2 regions of the Exiguobacterium sp. RM11 genome follow, and region 1 is predicted to be linked to the other one. Evidence: a T-box and tRNA genes for the amino acid it is inferred to sense, from the RefSeq annotation. Region 1 holds a T-box; the other holds one or more tRNA genes.
What was found. The T-box of region 1 lies ahead of AC5LIL_RS10145 (valine--tRNA ligase). A T-box ahead of a tRNA ligase gene usually reads a tRNA of that ligase, here a tRNA-Val.
Positions count from the first base shown of each region.

Region 2: it has a tRNA-Val gene. The T-box ahead of AC5LIL_RS10145 (valine--tRNA ligase) is inferred to sense a tRNA for this amino acid. The anticodon was not compared.

Region 1 is NZ_CM187558.1:1,945,111-1,954,362, reverse strand. It holds gene yihA (ribosome biogenesis GTP-binding protein YihA/YsxC) at 1-226, shown strand, start outside; gene AC5LIL_RS10175 (AI-2E family transporter) at 337-1,506, shown strand; gene hemA (glutamyl-tRNA reductase) at 1,690-3,036, shown strand; gene hemC (hydroxymethylbilane synthase) at 3,090-4,007, shown strand; gene AC5LIL_RS10160 (uroporphyrinogen-III synthase) at 3,979-4,665, shown strand; gene hemB (porphobilinogen synthase) at 4,662-5,642, shown strand; gene hemL (glutamate-1-semialdehyde 2,1-aminomutase) at 5,639-6,943, shown strand; T-box leader at 6,991-7,213, shown strand; gene AC5LIL_RS10145 (valine--tRNA ligase) at 7,271-9,252, shown strand, end outside.
Region 2 is NZ_CM187558.1:2,287,544-2,296,795, reverse strand. It holds gene AC5LIL_RS12010 (putative bifunctional diguanylate cyclase/phosphodiesterase) at 1-1,843, opposite strand, end outside; gene AC5LIL_RS12005 (YitT family protein) at 1,950-2,816, opposite strand; gene AC5LIL_RS12000 (YkvA family protein) at 2,892-3,299, opposite strand; gene AC5LIL_RS11995 (aminopeptidase) at 3,413-4,651, shown strand; gene AC5LIL_RS11990 (alpha/beta hydrolase) at 4,689-5,471, opposite strand; gene AC5LIL_RS11985 (TetR/AcrR family transcriptional regulator) at 5,577-6,167, shown strand; gene AC5LIL_RS11980 (DMT family transporter) at 6,160-6,504, shown strand; gene AC5LIL_RS11975 (DMT family transporter) at 6,501-6,815, shown strand; gene AC5LIL_RS11970 (GNAT family N-acetyltransferase) at 6,887-7,444, shown strand; tRNA gene AC5LIL_RS11965 (tRNA-Val) at 7,532-7,604, shown strand; gene AC5LIL_RS11960 (DUF554 domain-containing protein) at 7,754-8,452, shown strand; gene AC5LIL_RS11955 (pyrroline-5-carboxylate reductase family protein) at 8,486-9,252, opposite strand, start outside.

The DNA.
Region 1 (9,252 bases):
TGTGACGATGTACAACTTCTTGAAGCACTATGACATTCCTGTCATCGTCGTGGCGACGAAGCTCGATAAGATTAAGAAGAGCCAGCGTCAAAAGCACGAGGCAGCGGTAAAACGTAAGCTTCAGTTCGATCCATCTGACCGTTTCGTCGCTTTCTCAGCCGAAACAGCAGAAGGAAAAGACGATGCGTGGAAAGCAATTTACGCACTCATCACGGAAGGTGAATGAAGTATGGGCGAAGGGATTCCTTCGCCTTTTTGTTTTTCTCATCCCGCAATCGGGTAATTATCGTATAATCATAGTTAGTACATAGTCATAATCGTAAACGAGGTGGAGAAATGCAGCGCATGTTTGAAAACAAATGGTACCGCGCCCTCTTTTGGACGCTGACCATCTTTTTAGTCATTTGGGTCGGAACAGAGATCTCATTCGTGTTTGAACCGATTCAAGTTATTTTGGCACTCGTCACGGTCCCACTCATTGTGGCCGGACTCTTCTTTTATTTCTTGGTCGGCATCGTCGACTTTTTAGAAAAACGGTTGAAAGGGAAACGCGCACTTGCGGTCGCGATGACACTGATCGGTCTCGTACTCATCTTTACCATCGTCTTCAGTATTCTCGGACCGGTCCTTGCTGAACAAATCACATCGCTCATCAATGCGATGCCGAGTATCGCGAAAGAGCTTCAACAACAAGCGTTCGCCGTCCGTGACACATTACTCCAAAATGAGTTCTTGTCACGCTTCATGGCAGAGAATGATGAGATGTTCCGCAACTTGACGACGAATATCACGTCGTATTTAGGAGACTTGTTCGGAAACATCGCGTCGTCATTCGGTCAAGTCGTCGGATTCGTGACGTCAGCGGTCATCACGATTGTCGTCATCCCGTTCATGCTTCTTTACATGTTGCTTGATGGGAAGCGTCTGCCGGACGCTATCGTCAAACTCTTGCCATCGAGCTACGAAAAAGAGACGCGTCACATTTTGCATGACATGCACGAGACGGTGCGAAGCTATGTCAACGCACAGTTGCTCGTCGCGTTCTTCGTCGGGATCACGTCGCTCATCGGTCTTTGGATCGTCGGTGTGGATTATGCTATCCTGCTCGCGCTCTTCATGATGGTGACAAATATCATCCCGTATGTCGGACCATTCTTAGGAGCTGCACCAGCAGTAGTGGTCGCGTTCATTCAAGATCCAATCAAAGTTGTATGGGTCATCGTCGTCATCATTGTCGTGCAGCAGATCGAATCGAACGTCATCTCGCCGCTCATTCAAGGGAAGTCCTTGAAAGTCCACCCGCTCACAATCATCATCGTTTTGCTCGTGGCTGGGAACTTGGCCGGGATCATCGGGATGCTCATCGCCGTACCGTTCTATGCGGTCGCCAAAACAGTTGTCCAGAATATCGTTCGCATCTATAAACTAAAAGAGCGTAAACAATATTTGGACAAAGAAGAGACGGAAAGCTCTATTATTACGGATCCAAACTCACCACATTCATAAGAAGAAGGGTAGAAATGGGGTTTCGCCATTTCTACTTCTTTTTGTCACAAAAAGTTCTTATTTTATTTCAGGAAAATCAAACAGAAGATTATAGTTACCAGATAAGAACTGTTATAATGTACGGTAGAGATTGAAAAAAGAAGAGACAACCGTCGGTGGATTTTAGATGAGGGGAAGAGATACATGCATATTGTCGTCGTTGGACTAAATAACAAGACAGCCCCTGTCGCGATTCGGGAGCAGTTCTCGTTTGGGGAGCAAGAAATCGTGGATGCGATGATTGCACTTCGCGAAGAGAAGAGCATTTTCGAGTCGGTTATTTTGTCTACGTGTAACCGGACGGAGCTGTACGTCGTGACAGATCAACTCCATACTGGACGTTATTACACGAAACGTTTCTTGGCGAACTGGTTCAATCTAGAGATGGAGCAGTTCACACCATACTTGTCGATTCGAGAAGGGGAAGAGGCGATTCGCCACTTGTTCCGTGTCACATCGGGCCTCGACTCGATGATCATCGGGGAAACACAAATTTTAGGTCAGGTGAAGACGAGTTTCTTCCGTGCACAAGAGCATGGAACGACAGGAACTGTCTTCAACAAATTATTCAAAGAAGCGGTCACACTCGCCAAGCGCGCCCATACGGACACGCAAATTGGGGAAATGTCTGTATCGGTCAGCTCGGCTGCCGTGACGCTCGCACAAGAAATGTACCAACAGCTCGAAGATAAGCAGGTCGTCGTCGTCGGAGCCGGAGAAACGGGTGAACTGACAACACTCAATTTGTTCGAGGCTGGTGCCAAACAAATCGCCGTCTTCAACCGGACGGAGAGCAAAGCGAAAGCTGTTGCGGACAAGTTCAAAGGCCGTGCCCATTCGATTCGTGAAATCGCATGTGGTTTACTCGATGCGGATATTTTGATCAGTTCGACCGGAGCGAAAGACGCCGTCATCGGATATGACGATGTGGCAGCGGCACAATTGTTGCGCCGTGAACGTCCACTTCTTCTCATTGACATTGCTGTGCCGCGAGATATCGATCCAGCGGTCGCGACACTTCCAGGTGTTCATTTGTTCGATGTCGATGATTTGAATGGAATCGTCAACAAGAATCTCGAAGCTCGTCTCCTCGAGGCCGAGAAGATCGAGATGAAGATCGATGAAGCGATTCAAGAGTTCCAAACATGGCTCGTCACGCTCGGTGTCGTACCGATCATGAACGAGTTGCGTGCCCGTGCACTTGATATTCAAGAAGACACAATGACGAGTCTAGAGCGTAAGCTCGACCACTTGTCAGCACGTGACAAGAAAGTCATCGGAAAGCATATGAAGTCGATCATCAACCAGATGCTTCGTGATCCGATTGACTATATTAAAGACGCAGCGGCACAGCCGGACGCGAACGTTCGAATCGCACAGTTTGTCGAGACGTTCGGACTCGATGTCGAGTTACCAGAACAACCGGTAGACGAAGTGGAAGAAACAGATGCCACTTCTGCGAAAGCACCACTTCGCGCATTGATGCGCTAACAAGATATAAAAGGCGACGTGTGTCGCCTTTTTCTATGAAGGAGAGACTCAACATGCGAAAAATCATCGTCGGCTCACGCCGTTCCCAACTCGCCATGACTCAAACGAAATGGGTCATCGAACAATTGAAGAAAGCCGGAGCACAAAACGAGTTCGAAATTAAAGAAATCGTGACGAAAGGGGACCAAATCGTCGACGTACAATTGTCAAAAGTCGGCGGGAAAGGTCTATTCGTCAAAGAGATTCAACAACAGATGCTCGACGGGGATATCGACTTCGCCGTCCACAGCATGAAAGACGTTCCAGCCGAACTTCCGGAAGAACTCTATATCAGCTGCATGCCGAAACGTGTCGACGCACGTGACGTCCTTATCTGCGAGAACGGCTACACGTTCGAGACGCTTCCGAAAGGTTCAATCGTCGGAACGAGCTCACTCCGTCGTGGGGCACAGATCTTAGCGGCACGTCCTGACCTTGAGATTCAATGGATCCGCGGAAACATCGACACGCGTCTTAAGAAGTTGGACTCGGAAAAATACAACGCCATCTTGCTCGCGAAAGCCGGGCTCGAACGGATGGGGTGGACGGACCGAGTCGACTTCGAAGCGCTTGACCCGGACGTCATGGTACCTGCTGTCGGACAAGGCGTACTCGCGATCGAGAGCCGTAAAGACGATGCAGAGGTAACGGCAGTGCTTCAATTGTTACATGATGACGTGACGGCAAAAGCCGCGACAGCGGAACGGACTTTCTTAAAAGCCATCGAAGGAAGCTGTCACGTCCCGGTCGGCGGTTACGCAACGGTCGACGGTGACGAAGTGACGCTCACGGGCCTCATCGCGTCAGTGGACGGGAAAGAAGTGCTCCGCGTGACGAAAACGTCAACGGACGGGGTCGCACTCGGAATGGACGTCGCAGAAGAATTGCTTGGACGTGGCGGGCGTGAAATCCTCGCCTCGGTCAATGAGTGACGTCTGGTACACGGGAACGAAACGAATGACCGCTTCGCAACGGGCGCTGCTCGAGGCGAGCGGTCTTTCCGTTCATCATGTCCCGCTCATTCAGACGAGAGAGACGCACGTCCCACCACCCGTGGAACGATTCGATTGGCTCGTCGTCACGAGTCAAAACGCGGTGCCCGCGCTTCGAAATCTGACGCGTGATGTCAAGGTCGCTGCTGTCGGTGAGAAGACGAAACGGGCGCTTGAAGCGGAAGGGTTTACCGTCTCGCTTATGCCGGAGACGTATACGGGTGAGGCGCTCTTTGAGCAGTTACGCGATGTTGTTTCCGCCGATGAGGTCGTCTTGTTCGCACGTGGCAATTTGGCGAACACGTCGCATATGACGATGCTCTCTCACGTGCAGGACTGGGTCGTCTACGAGACGATTCCAGTGCCACTGACACCGGCGCAACAGCAACAACTCGAGACCGTGAAGGCACTGCTCGTCTTGAGCCCGTCGGCCGTCGAGGCGCTCACACCGTACTTGTCCCGCTTCAATGGGACGTGGTACGCCATCGGCGAAGTGACCGCACGTGCCGTCCGACAAGTGTCGACGTTACCGGTACGAGTGCCAGAATGTTATACTATGGATGCATTAATACAGTGTGTAGGGGAGGATTTTTCATGAACCAGTTTGACCGTCACCGTCGTCTTCGCTCATCGAAGTCGATGCGTGCCCTCGTACGTGAAAATCATGTTCGGAAAGAAGATTTGATTTACCCACTCTTCATCATTGAAGGGACTAACATTAAACGTGAAGTCAGCTCGATGCCTGGCGTCTTTAATTATTCACTTGACCGACTCGAAGAAGAGATCAAAGAAATCGTCGACCTCGGTCTCCGATCCGTGCTCTTGTTCGGAGTGCCGGAACATAAAGACCCGGAAGGCAGTGAAGCGTATCACGACCACGGCATCGTCCAAGAAGCGATCCGTAAAGTAAAAGAGTGGGCGCCACAGCTCACTGTCATCGCCGATACGTGCCTGTGTGAATACACGTCTACAGGTCACTGTGGCCTCGTGAAGGACGGGGACGTCGATAACGACGCATCGCTTCCTCTTCACGTCCAGACAGCTATCACGCAAGCACAAGCGGGTGCCGATATCATCGCACCGAGTTCGATGATGGACGGATTCGTTGCAGCCATCCGTGAAGGTCTCGACCAAAACGGGTTTAGCCACATCCCGATCATGAGCTATGGCGTGAAATATGCGTCGGCGTATTACGGACCGTTCCGTGACGCTGCCCAATCAGCTCCAGGGGAAGGCGACCGTAAAGGCTATCAGATGGACCCGGCGAACCGTCGTGAGGCGTTCCGCGAGTCACAATCTGACGTCGAACAAGGTGCCGACTTCATGATTGTTAAACCGGCTCTCGCATTCATGGACATCATCCGTGATATGCGCGACTCACTCGATATGCCAATTGTGGCGTATAACGTGAGCGGAGAGTACGCGATGATTAAAGCCGCGTCACTCAACGACTGGGTCGACGAAGAACGCATCGTCATGGAGACGATGGTCGGATTCAAACGTGCCGGTGCCGATCTCATCGTCACGTATTTCGCAAAAGACGTTTGTCGCTATTTGGAAGGAGACTACGCATGACATACAACCAAACGCGCTCACAAGAAGCGTTCGAACAAGCCCGCCCACTCATGCCAGGCGGTGTCAACAGTCCGGTCCGTGCCTACAAATCGGTTGGTATGACACCAATCTTCGCCGAACGTGGTGAAGGTTCACGCGTCTATGACATCGACGGCAACGAGTATATCGATTACGTCCTCTCATGGGGACCACTCATCCTCGGTCACCGTGACCCTGTCGTCACGAAAGCGATCCAAGAACAAGCTGAAAAAGGCTGGACGTTCGGAACGCCGACCGAGCTTGAGACGAAGATGGCAGAACTCGTCATCGACCGCGTCCCATCAATCGAGATGGTTCGTATGGTCAACTCGGGTACGGAAGCGACGATGGCAGCACTTCGCCTCGCACGCGGCTATACAGGGAAGACGAAGATCTTGAAGTTCGAAGGATGCTACCACGGACACGGCGACTCGCTTCTCATTAAAGCCGGTTCGGGTGTCGCAACACTCGGTCTTCCGGACTCACCAGGTGTACCGAAAGAACTCGCAAGCCACACGCTCACCGTTCCTTACAACGACTTGGACGCAGTCCGCGTCGCGTTTGAGAAATACGGCGACGATCTCGCTGGTGTCATCGTCGAACCAGCGGCTGGAAACATGGGCTTCGTACCACCACAACCAGGATTCCTCGAAGGACTCCGTGAAATCACGGAACAAAATGGCGCGCTTCTCATCTTTGATGAGGTCATGACGGGCTTCCGTGTCGGGTACAACTGTGCACAAGGATACTTCGGTGTCACACCGGACCTCACATGTCTCGGTAAGGTCATCGGCGGTGGACTTCCGGTCGGTGCTTACGGCGGGAAACGTGAAATCATGGAACAGATTGCGCCGCAAGGTCCAATCTATCAAGCGGGTACGCTCTCAGGTAACCCACTCGCGATGATTGCCGGTTATACGACACTCTCGCAACTGAAGCCTGAGCACTATACGGAGTTCGAGCGGAAGGCAGACCGTCTCGCGGAAGGATTCACGCAGGCCGGTGAGAAATACAACATCCCGCACGACACGAACCGTGCCGGCTCGATGTTTGGTTTCTTCTTCACGAATGAGAAAGTGACGAACTTCGAGAAAGCGAAATCGGCGAACCTCGAGATGTTCCGTTCGTACTATCAGAAGATGGCAGCGCGCGGCGTATTCTTGCCACCGTCACAGTTCGAAGGATTGTTCCTCTCGACGGCGCATACGGATGAGGATATCGAGAAGACGATTGCAGCGGTCGAAGCGACGTTCAAGGAGCTTCAAGAAGAGTTTTCACTCTAATCTTGACTGCTGACGTTTCTGTCGCTACAATTATTTAACAGATATGATGAATTGCTTTGATGAGGAGTAGTACGCATCATCCATTCCTTTTTAGAGACGCGACCGCTTGGTGAAAGGTTGCGAGGGATGGACGCGGAAGTCGCCTCGGAGCTGACTTTCTGAATGGAGTAAGAAAGTTCGGTCCATCGACCGTTATTCGATTTTGAGTGCGCCACTTGTTGGCGAACTAAGGTGGTACCGCGGAAGATCACGGCTTCTTTCGTCCTTAGCGTATAGGACGAGAGAAGCCGTTTTTGTGTTCATTAAGATATAGAGGAGGCGCCACACATGGCCCATGAAACAAATGAAATTACCATGCCGACGAAGTACGACCCAAGTGCGACGGAGTCAAAATGGTACGACTACTGGTTAGAGAATGATGTATTTAAAGCAGATGAGGACGATTCGAAACAACCGTACACGATCGTCATCCCACCACCGAACGTTACGGGGAAACTTCACCTCGGTCACGCTTGGGACACGACGCTCCAAGATTTGTTGACGCGTCTCAAGCGCATGCAAGGCTATGACGTGCTCTGGCTCCCGGGAATGGACCATGCCGGCATCGCGACACAGGCGAAAGTTGAACAAAAACTCCGTGAAGAAGGCGTCATGCGTTACGACCTCGGACGTGAGAAGTTCCTCGAGAAGACGTGGGAATGGAAAGACGAGTACGCGAAGACGATTCGCGACCAATGGTCTAAGCTCGGTCTCGGCCTCGACTATTCACGTGAACGCTTCACACTCGACGAAGGGCTCTCAAAAGCCGTTCAAGAAGTATTCGTTCGCTTGTATGAGAAAGGCTTGATCTACCGTGGCGAATATATCGTCAACTGGGACCCGGCTCAAAAGACGGCCGTTTCGGATATCGAGGTTATTTACCAAGAAGTCGAGGGTGCGTTCTATCACATGAAGTATCCACTCGCTGACGGCTCAGGTCACATCGAGATCGCGACGACACGTCCAGAGACGATGCTCGGGGATACGGCGGTTGCCGTCAACCCGAAAGATGAGCGTTACACACACCTCATCGGCAAGACGATCATGCTTCCGGTCATGAACCGTGAGATTCCGATCGTTGCGGACGACTACGTCGACATGGAGTTCGGTACAGGTTGCGTGAAGATCACGCCTGCCCACGACCCGAATGACTTTGAAATCGGAAACCGTCACGAACTTCCACGTATCCTCGTCATGGACGAAGGCGGGAAGATGAACGAGAACGCTGGCAAGTACGAAGGGCTCGACCGCTTCGAGTGCCGCAAGCAACTCGTCAAAGACTTAGAGGCTGACGGCACACTCGTGAAGATTGAACCGCACACGCACTCGGTCGGTCACTCAGAGCGTTCAGGCGCAGTCATCGAACCATACCTTTCGAAACAATGGTTCGTTGACATGGAGCCACTCTCAAAAGCGGCACTCGAGGCACAAGGAAACGACGACACGAAAGTCAACTTCGTCCCAGAACGCTTCGAAGGCACGTACCTCCGTTGGATGGAGAACATCCGCGACTGGTGTATCAGCCGTCAACTTTGGTGGGGCCACCGCATCCCAGCTTGGTACCATAACGAGACAGGCGAAGTGTATGTAGGAAAAGAAGCGCCAGCGGACAGTGAGAACTGGACACAAGACGAGGACGTCCTCGACACATGGTTCTCGTCAGCGCTTTGGCCGTTCTCAACGATGGGCTGGCCGGATACGGACGCACCGGACTTCAACCGTTACTTCCCGACGAGCGCGCTCGTTACGGGATACGACATCATCTTCTTCTGGGTATCACGCATGATCTTCCAATCACTCGAGTTCACAGGGAAACAACCGTTCAACGATGTTCTCATCCACGGTCTCATCCGTGACTCGGAAGGACGCAAGATGTCGAAGTCACTCGGTAACGGCGTTGACCCGATGGAAGTCATCGACCAGTACGGAGCGGATTCACTCCGTTGGTTCCTCCTCACAGGTTCGACACCAGGGAACGACCTTCGTTTCTATTGGGAGAAGATCGAGTCGACATGGAACTTCTCGAACAAGATTTGGAACGCGAGCCGTTTCGCTCTCATGAACATGGATGGACTCAAAGTGGAAGAGATCGACCTCACGGGCGAGAAGACGCTTGCTGACAAGTGGATCTTGACACGCTTGAACGATACGATCGACCAAGTGACACGCCTCGTCGACAAGTACGAGTTCGGTGAAGCAGGTCGCTACTTGTACAACTTCATCTGGGAAGAGTTCTGTAACTGGTACATCGAGATGGCGAAACTCACGCT
Region 2 (9,252 bases), 340 kb from region 1:
CTTCCTTGTCTTCCCGTAATTCTGGTTCGAACATGACGGTTTCGTCACGACCTTTGTCTTTTGCGCGATACATGGCGAGATCGGCGTTCGAGAGCAGGTGTTTCAATTTCTTACCATGCTCCGGGAAGCGGACGATTCCAATCGAGGCATGCACTTCAACCAGTGTCCCAGCCATATAATAAGGTGGGCGATAGACGAGACGCCGTAAGCGTTCTGTCAACATTTCATCATCACCGTGCTCGGCGACGACAATAAATTCATCACCACCGAGACGTCCTGCATATTCGTTTGGAAGGAGTGCGGTCCGCAGTCGTTTTCCGATATGCTGCAGAAGCTCGTCTCCCATATGATGGCCAAACTGGTCGTTAATTTCTTTGAAGCCGTCTAAATCAGAGAACATGAGCGTGAACGTGCGACCTTCTTCGATCAAACGTTCAATTTGCTCTTGTAGCGCGTAACGGTTGTGAAGTCCTGTCAGACTATCGAATTTGGCTTGGTATAAAATTTGTTCTTGCTGCTCGATCATTTGTGTGATGTCTTTCGCGATAGCGTAAATACCTTCGACTTCCCCGTCGATGATCATCGGAACATTGACGAGTTGCCAAACACGTGTCTCGCCTTCTTCGGTCATAATCCGTACATCAATCGTTCTCGGTCGACCGTTTGATAACTCTTGAAGAATAATCGTATACGGTGCACGATCTTTCGATTCGATGATGTCGAGGATATTTGACCCAAGTAACTTGTCCGTCGTCAATCCAAGAATCGAACTTCCTGCCTCATTGACCGACAACACTTCGCCGTGCAAATCGAATAAGAAAATTGGTTCTGAATGATAGGCGAAAAGCGAGCGGTATTGCTGTTCACGAATCTCGAGTTCATGCGCCTTTGTCGACACGGCCACTTCTAAATCTGTATTGACGGAATGAAGACGATGGCTGATGAGCGCGTTCTGTTTTGAAACGACGAACTGGCGAATGAGCAAGAGAAGCACGGCATTCGCAATCATTGAATCCGTTACAGACGTACCGAGAAGGCGGTCTGAAGCAAGTAAAAATAGCATGACGACGATACTGTACAGAATGTAATCCAAAATGGAATCGTAAGCAAGGGCGTCTCCTGATATATCCTCGACCCAATAACTGATGGAAATCATAAGGATACTACTGACTTGAACGAGATGAACTAGTTCATGTGTGATGCCTGAAAACACAAAGAGTGTGTTCGCGATTGAGGCGACCGTGAAGCTTAAAATTCCGACGAGTACAAGGATCCGGAATTGCTGTCCAGCCGAGACGACGCGATTTAAATACAAGAAGGATAGCATCATGTACAGGCTGATCAGGAGCATCTGCTCTTCAAAGCCACTCAACTGAGATACGAGTGACACGTCTTGTGTGGAATAAAACCAGATATGTAGTGCACCAATCACAAAGAAACTAAATAAGGCGAACAAGTCAAACGTACGTAATTTCAACGTGCGAATCTCAATGGATTGAGTAATGACAATCAGAGCCATGATTAAGTAAAAGAAATTTTGTAAAAACAAGAGGTATTGAGTATTCGCACCTGTCGAATCATAGTGCATTAGTAAATAAAGTGCGAAGCACACATTTCCCGCAGTAATCAAAACATGAATAAATCTTCTCATCCCTCTATGTTTAAAAATTGCTACTCCACTGAATAGGGTGGCCGCTCCTGAAATAATGAGATAATAGATGAGCAACGTGCTGTCTCGTAAATCATGAGGGGTCAAAAATAATAATAAAAGTCCGGTCAAAAATGTTCCGATGAGAATCGCCGGAACGTATTGGCGCAACGAGTGAACTGACAACTCATGCACCTCCTTCTTTATATGTATGGGTCTCTTATTTATTATCGGAATAGGTGACTGAAGATTACACAAAAAAATCGACAACAATACGAGATTGTTGTCGAATAAGTTGAAATCAGAGTGTATATGAGTGTTCTTTGAAGTTTCCTACGATGGAATCGATTTCGGATACAGTGACAAATGCCTCAGAATCGATTTCAGAAACAATCTGACGAAGTCGAGGGATTTCATTGTTCTGGACGACGACGTACAGCATTTTTTTCGAATCGTTTGAATATCCTCCTGTCGCATCCATGATGGTGACGCCGCGTTTTAAGTTCTGCTTAATGACCAAGTTGATTTCATCCGCTTTCTTGCAAATGATGAAACATTGCTTTTGAGCGGAGAAGAACTTATGGATTGTGAGTAACGTGCGTGATCGGACAAAACTTAACACAAGAGCATACATAACGGCTTTGATGTCAAAGACGATAAAGACTAAAACATAAACAATAATATCTTGTGTCAAAAAGATTTTAGGTAACGACAAGTTTCGGTTGTTCATATAAATGACTTTCCCTAAAATATCGAGACCGCCAGTAGAAGCGCCTGCGAACAAGAGAAGGGCAAGTCCGAGACCCGAGACGATTCCGCTGAACACGGAAGCGACAAGTGGATCGTCAAGTGGGGTCGGTGGGATGAGGACCGGTAAACTATCAATCAAGATAGAAGAAAGCACGACAACAATCCCCGTCATCAAAATAAAGCGACGTCCTAAGTATTTTAACCCTAAGATGAAAAGTGGGATATTGAGCACGAGCTGAGTCATCCCGATTGGCGTTCCAAATAGTTCGTTCGTAATCAATGTGATTCCGACGATTCCCCCCGAACCGATTTCATTGGGTTTGAGCAGTAAACTGACAAAGACAGACTGAAGGATTGTCCCGGCAATGATGAACAGTACCGTTTCAAGGGCAACCCGTTTTCTCGATTTAGCATACATAGATAATGGCTAGGCCTTACGCCTCCTTTTAGTAAGTCTTCTGCTAGCGTACTGCTACTCGTTCCTCATTTCAAGTCACAATTCGTTATGGAATCGGTCGATATCACTCGCCAATTGTTCATGTACATAATCGATCACCTGAGCATCATCGAATAGTCCGAGCGGTACATCATCCGGAATCGCATCGAACGGTGAGACGAAGTATAGAATTGCCGCGACAAGCTCTTCTTGTTTGTCAGGTTGCATTTCAAATTGATCATTGTATAGCGCACGCAACATATTCAGCATTTGTTTCATCTGGAAGTAGAGCGTCAGTTCTTCTTCGCGCTCGATGTTGCTGATTTCATTGGATGCCACGTCTATGGTCACTTTTGCGAGGGCGCGTTCACCTTGGACGAGTAAGTCGCCGAGTTGTTCTCGGTCGTGGATATCTTCTTTCGCTTGTTTCAAAAAGTGTGTGTAGGTTGATTTCCAATCTGCCATAGTAGATTCCTCCTTCATTCTTCATCTACTAATATGCCCGTTTTTGCGCATTGGTTGCAACTTTTCCTGAAATTTAAGAAAATAAAGATAACTGAAAAGGAGGAACGATACATATGTCTATGATTTCTATGCCGACCGAGGCAGATTTTGCACGCTATGCAGAGCTAGCTGTGAAAAAAGGTGTCAACATTCAACCGGGTCAACAGCTAGAGGTACGTGCCGATATTAGCCAGGCGCCACTTGTCCGTCACGTGGTGAAAGCTGCGTATGCGGCAGGTGCGAAACAAGTATTTGTTAATTGGAGCGATGAGGAGACATCGAAGATTCGTTATTTCGATGCACCAGCAGACTCCTTCAAAGAGTTTCCAGATTGGTTAAAGGCTCGATTTGAGCAATTGGCTGAAGAGAAGACGGCATTCTTGTCCATCGTCAGTGACGACCCGGATGCTTTAAACGGCGTTGAATCGTCACGCATCTCGGATGCGAACCGTGCAGCCGGACAAGCACTTGCGAAATGGCGTCAATATGTGATGAGTGACAACGTGAGTTGGTCGATCGTCGCAGGTGCGTCAGATGCGTGGGCCGAAAAAGTATTTCCGGGGCGTGAAGATGCGGTCGCAGCGTTATGGCAAGCGATCTTCGCAGCAACACGCATGGATCAAGAAGACGTGGTCGCGGCATGGGATACACATGATCAATTACTCCGTAGCCGTGCGAAGTTGCTGACAGAGAAGAAGTACGCGAAGTTGCACTACCAAGCACCAGGCACTGAACTTACAATCGGACTTCCGAAAAAGCACGTCTTCCTTGGCGGTGGCGGTCCAAACGTCGATGGCATCGACTTTATCGCGAATATGCCGACAGAAGAAGTGTTCACGCTCGCGGATAAAGATTCTGTGGAAGGTCACGTGTCGAGCACGAAGCCACTCAGCTACAGCGGAAACTTGATTGACGAGTTCACGCTTTGGTTTGAAGGTGGGAAAGTCGTCAAGGCAGAAGCGAAAAAAGGACAAGCGGCTCTTGATGAGTTGTTGAACATGGATGAGGGAGCACGCCGCATCGGTGAAGTGGCACTCGTTCCAGATGATTCGCCAATCTCAAACTCAGGTCTTCTCTTCTACAACACGTTGTTTGACGAGAATGCATCATGCCACTTGGCATTAGGTCGTGCCTACTCGACATGTCTCGAAGGTGGTCCTTCGATGTCGCAAGAAGAACTCGCGGCGAACGGCGCGAATGACTCGATGACACATGTTGACTTCATGATTGGGTCAGCTGAAATGAATATCGATGGTGAACGGGAAGACGGCACGCGCGAAGCAATCATGCGTGACGGCAACTGGGTCATCTAAACGAAAGAGCGAATTCCGTAAAAGGAATTCGCTCTTTTCATGTGACGTCGTACAAATAACGAAGGGCGTTAGGCAAACGGCGGCGCCAAGCTGATTCGTGATGAATCGCATCCGGTTCCACTTCATATCGGAAAGCGATACCCTTTTTAGCGATGGCTCCAATCAGTTTTGCATTCGTGAACAAGTAATCCTTCGCTGTGATTGGTCCGCTCTCTTCATTCGTTCCGATGTCCATATACAGTTTTCCAGAGATATCGGTTTGCTGAATAGCCTGGATCAATGGATCCAGATTCGCCCATGCTGCGGTGGAGAGGGATCCGACTCTTTTGATGGAAGGGTAGGTTGCCATCATATATAAAGAGATGACACCTCCCATCGAGCTCCCCATGACGCCGACATCTTCTGGATCTGTCGCATACTCCTTGTCGATTCGTGGTTTTAAGTCGTTCATAAGCCATTCTGCATACAAACGACCTTGACCACCAAGGGTTGGGCGCGTTTTCGCAAGTTCCGGTCCGATACGGCGATATAACATCTCATCTTCTTCATATGAATATTCGTCATAACGATCTAACCAGTTCGGAGCACTTGCAATGGCGACGACCATAAGTGGAAGCTGGAGTGTATCGATGCAGCGGTCAATTTCCCATCCTTCTCCATATGTAGCCGTGCTTCCTGAGAATACATTTTGCCCATCATGCATATAAAGGACAGGAAGTGGGGTGTCGGCATTGACCCAGTCTGGTCGAAACACGCGGACGATCCGTTTTTGACCACGGACCTTCTCCGTTGGAATCGATACGTTCAATTGATCAATCATTCTTCATCACCTCTTTCACCTTGTATTGTGGAGAATCATGAGCGAAAAGACAAACACAAATCTTGACTACCTACCGTTCGTTAGGTAAGGTGAGGAGGAAGGAGAGTGAGACGCGTGAATACAAAAGAGAAAATTATGCAATCCGCTCGGACACGGTTTGCCCGTGAAGGATATGAAGGATTATCACTTGCGGCGGTTGCCGAAGACGTTGGCATCCGAAAGGCTTCTTTGTATGCTCACATCGATGGGAAAGAACAATTGTTTAAGCAAGTCGTGACCGATATGGCGAATCGTTACGAAGAAGCATGGCAACAGACATGTGAGGATACTAAAGATCGACCACCTTTAGAACGGATTGAGTCGATCGTTCGGATGCTCACGTCATTCTTTAGCGATCACGAGACGTGGATGTTGACGAAACGGATGCTCCTCGTACCACCCCCAGAATTTCGAGACTATATTGAAGAAGTCATCGGAAAGGTAGAGACGGAGTTAAAGCGGTTTGAAAAAGAACAGTTTCGTCTCGCGATGGAACGTGGAGACTTACCATCGCAACCACTCGATGAGCTCTATGCTGCGTACTATTGCTTTCTAGATGGTGCCTTATTGTCTCTATTTACATTTGAAGATGAGCGGGAGATGCGACAACAAGCCGCTTTCCGAATCTTCAAGAAAGGTGTGGGTTGGAATGGATAAGGAAAAAGTCGCCTGGATTTCTCTTTTGTTCGCAGGATTGCTTGAAATCATTTGGGCAACGACGATGAAATTGTCTGAAGGGTTTACCGTTCTTGGTCCGACGTTATGGACGATTGTACTCTTGGTTGTCAGTTTTGGCTTACTCGCCAAAGCATTCCGGGTTTTACCTGCAGGTACAGGATATGCCGTCTTCACGGGAATCGGAGCGGTTGGAACGGTGATTGTCGGTGCTCTTCTTTTTGACGAGGCGCTCAGCGGCTGGAAACTTTTACTTGTGACGACGTTGATCATCGGAATCATCGGGTTGAAACAAGTGACAGGAGGAGAAGAAGCATGAGTTGGGTATATTTGATCGGTGCAGGGATTGCTGAGATGACAGCCGTTTTCTTTATGGGGAAATCGAAAGGGTATCAAATTTTAAAATGGTCAATCTTATCGATTTTGTCGTTCGCGCTCAGTTTTTATTGGCTATCGAAGTCGCTTGAAGACATTCCGTTAAGCTTGGCTTACTCCATCTGGGTCGGAATCGGAGCGGCAGGTGGCGTCATTCTAGGCATGCTCTATTTAAATGAGTCTAAAAGCCGCTGGCGCATCTTTTATCTAATGATGATTATCGGCAGTGTGGTCGGTTTAAAAGTTGTATCGTAAAGGATTGAAACAAGCTGAAAACGGGAATTGAATAATTCAGATTATGAGATGGAAGAAAGGGGCGGAAAACGATGCATCTTGTCGAGTTGCAGTCCGAACGTTTGCGGTTTGAACCGTACACGATCTCTGATTTCTATTTTGTTAAGTCGCTTCTCCAAGATCCTCGGGTGATGCGCTTCATCAGTCCGGATGGGAGACCGTATACAGACGAACAAACAATCGAATGGTTCGAACGTCAATTGGCCCGCTATGAAACGGGACGCCAGACAGGGCTATTGAAGCTGATGACGTTTGAAAGTGATGAACCGATTGGTCATGCAGGTACGTTGCTTCATGAGTTAGACGGTAAACTCGAGCTAGAAGTCGGCTATTGGTTGTCACCGAAGCATTGGCATATGGGTTACGGACGTGAAGCGGCCGCGCGATTGATGCAGTATGCCTTCACTGAAGGAGAGAAGGAAATCATTTCACTCATTCATCCAGAAAACGTTCCGTCTCAGCGTGTGGCTAAAGCGAATGGTCTTCATTGGGACCGTGACACCTTATATCAGAACATGCTCGTCTCCGTTTATGCAGGTGATTTGGAACGCCTCTGCCGGCATATTGATCGCCAACAAATGACGCGTTAAAAAAAGTACAAAAAACTTTTAAAAAGTTGTTGCCAACTTAATAGTTTCTTGATATATTAATAGTGTCCTTAAAAGAGGACACGACCTGATTCTGTAGCTCAGCTGGGAGAGCGCTACCTTGACAGGGTAGAGGTCGCTGGTTCGAGCCCAGTCAGAATCACTTGGGTGCCAAACCCTCGAGAAACCCACCGGAACATGGGTTTCCGCGAAGCCACTTCTTGCGAGAAGTGGCTCTTTTTTTGTATATTGACATGGCGCGAAAGCAATTGGTATATTCCTTTCAATACATAATGAAACGGGGAATGCAAAATGGTGCTAACAGGAACCCTCGTCAATGCCGGACTAATCGTCATCGGAGCATTGTTAGGTCTCTTATTTCACCGCATTCCAGAGCGTATGAAAGAGACGGTGACGGCAGCAATCGGGCTTGCGGTCATCTTGCTCGGCATTCAAATGGGGATGAAAAGTGAAAACTTTTTGATTGTCATCGGAAGTCTTGTCGTCGGGTCTGCGCTCGGGGAATGGTGGAAGCTAGATGAAGTATTAAATGAAATCGGCTATCGGCTGGAACGGCGTCTTGGAAGTCAATCGAGTGTAGCGGAAGGGTTCGTTACGGCAACGCTCATCTTCGTCATCGGCGCGATGGCAATCATTGGGGCGCTCGATAGTGGATTACGTGGCGACCATGACGTCCTGTATACGAAAGGGTTGATTGATGGATTTACAGCCCTCGTGTTGAGTTCGACGCTCGGCATCGGGGTCATGTTTTCGGCCGTTCCGGTGTTATTGTATCAAGGTGGGATTGCACTACTCGCCATTCAAATCATGAAGTTCATTCCGGAGTCGCTCATGGACAGCTTTATTTTAGAGATGACTGCGACCGGTGGTGTGATGATCGTGGCGATTGGCTTGAATTTGGTCGGAATCACAAAAATTCGTGTGGCGAACTTATTGCCAGGGATTTTAGTAGTGGCACTCATTGTGTCGGTTATACATATGATGACATAAAAAAATGGGCGGAAGCGTGGCTTCCGTCCATTTTTATGGTTTCTCAATTGTTTCATGATCTTCTTTGGCACTTTCGCGTAAGGCTGAAGACATCACATCGGCAAGGTTGCGGTCTCGTAATACGCCGACACCACGGTCGGTCGGTCCGCCTGGAGCAGCGACGTCAGCAATGAGTTCATTCGTCTCACGTGTTTCATGTGACAGTAACTCTGCAGAGCCTTTCATCGCCTGAGCCACAATTTGACGAGCCGTCGCTTCGTCGTATCCGACATCGGTCAAGACCGGAGTCATCGCCCCGACGATTTCATAGAAGAAAGCTGGGCTACAACCTGCGGCTGCCATAAATGCAGACATCGTCTTCGCATCCGTGATGGCCGTTCGACCGACACGTTCAAAGAGGGCAGTTGCTTTCGCGCGATCGGTCTCATCTGTTTCAGGACCGAACCATAAGCCTGTCATCCCGCTCCGATATGTGACAGGCGTGTTTGGCATCGCGCATACGGCAGGAAGCCCTGAAGCTTCTTCTAATTGACTCGGTTCGATGTGTGCCGCGACAGATACAAGAAGTGGGTTGTTCCACTCTTTCGACTCCACGTATGGAATGACACCGTCCGGTTGCATCGCTAATACGACGATCTCATAGTCGTTGACATTTTCTTCTTCAACGATGTGTACGCCGAGTTCGTCTTGTAGTGCGAGTAATCGTTCCCGGTCGCTTCGGTTCGTCATCGTGATGTTTGTCGGTTCGATCCCAGAGTCAATCCATCCTCGAACGAGTGCCTCACTCATAGATCCTGCGC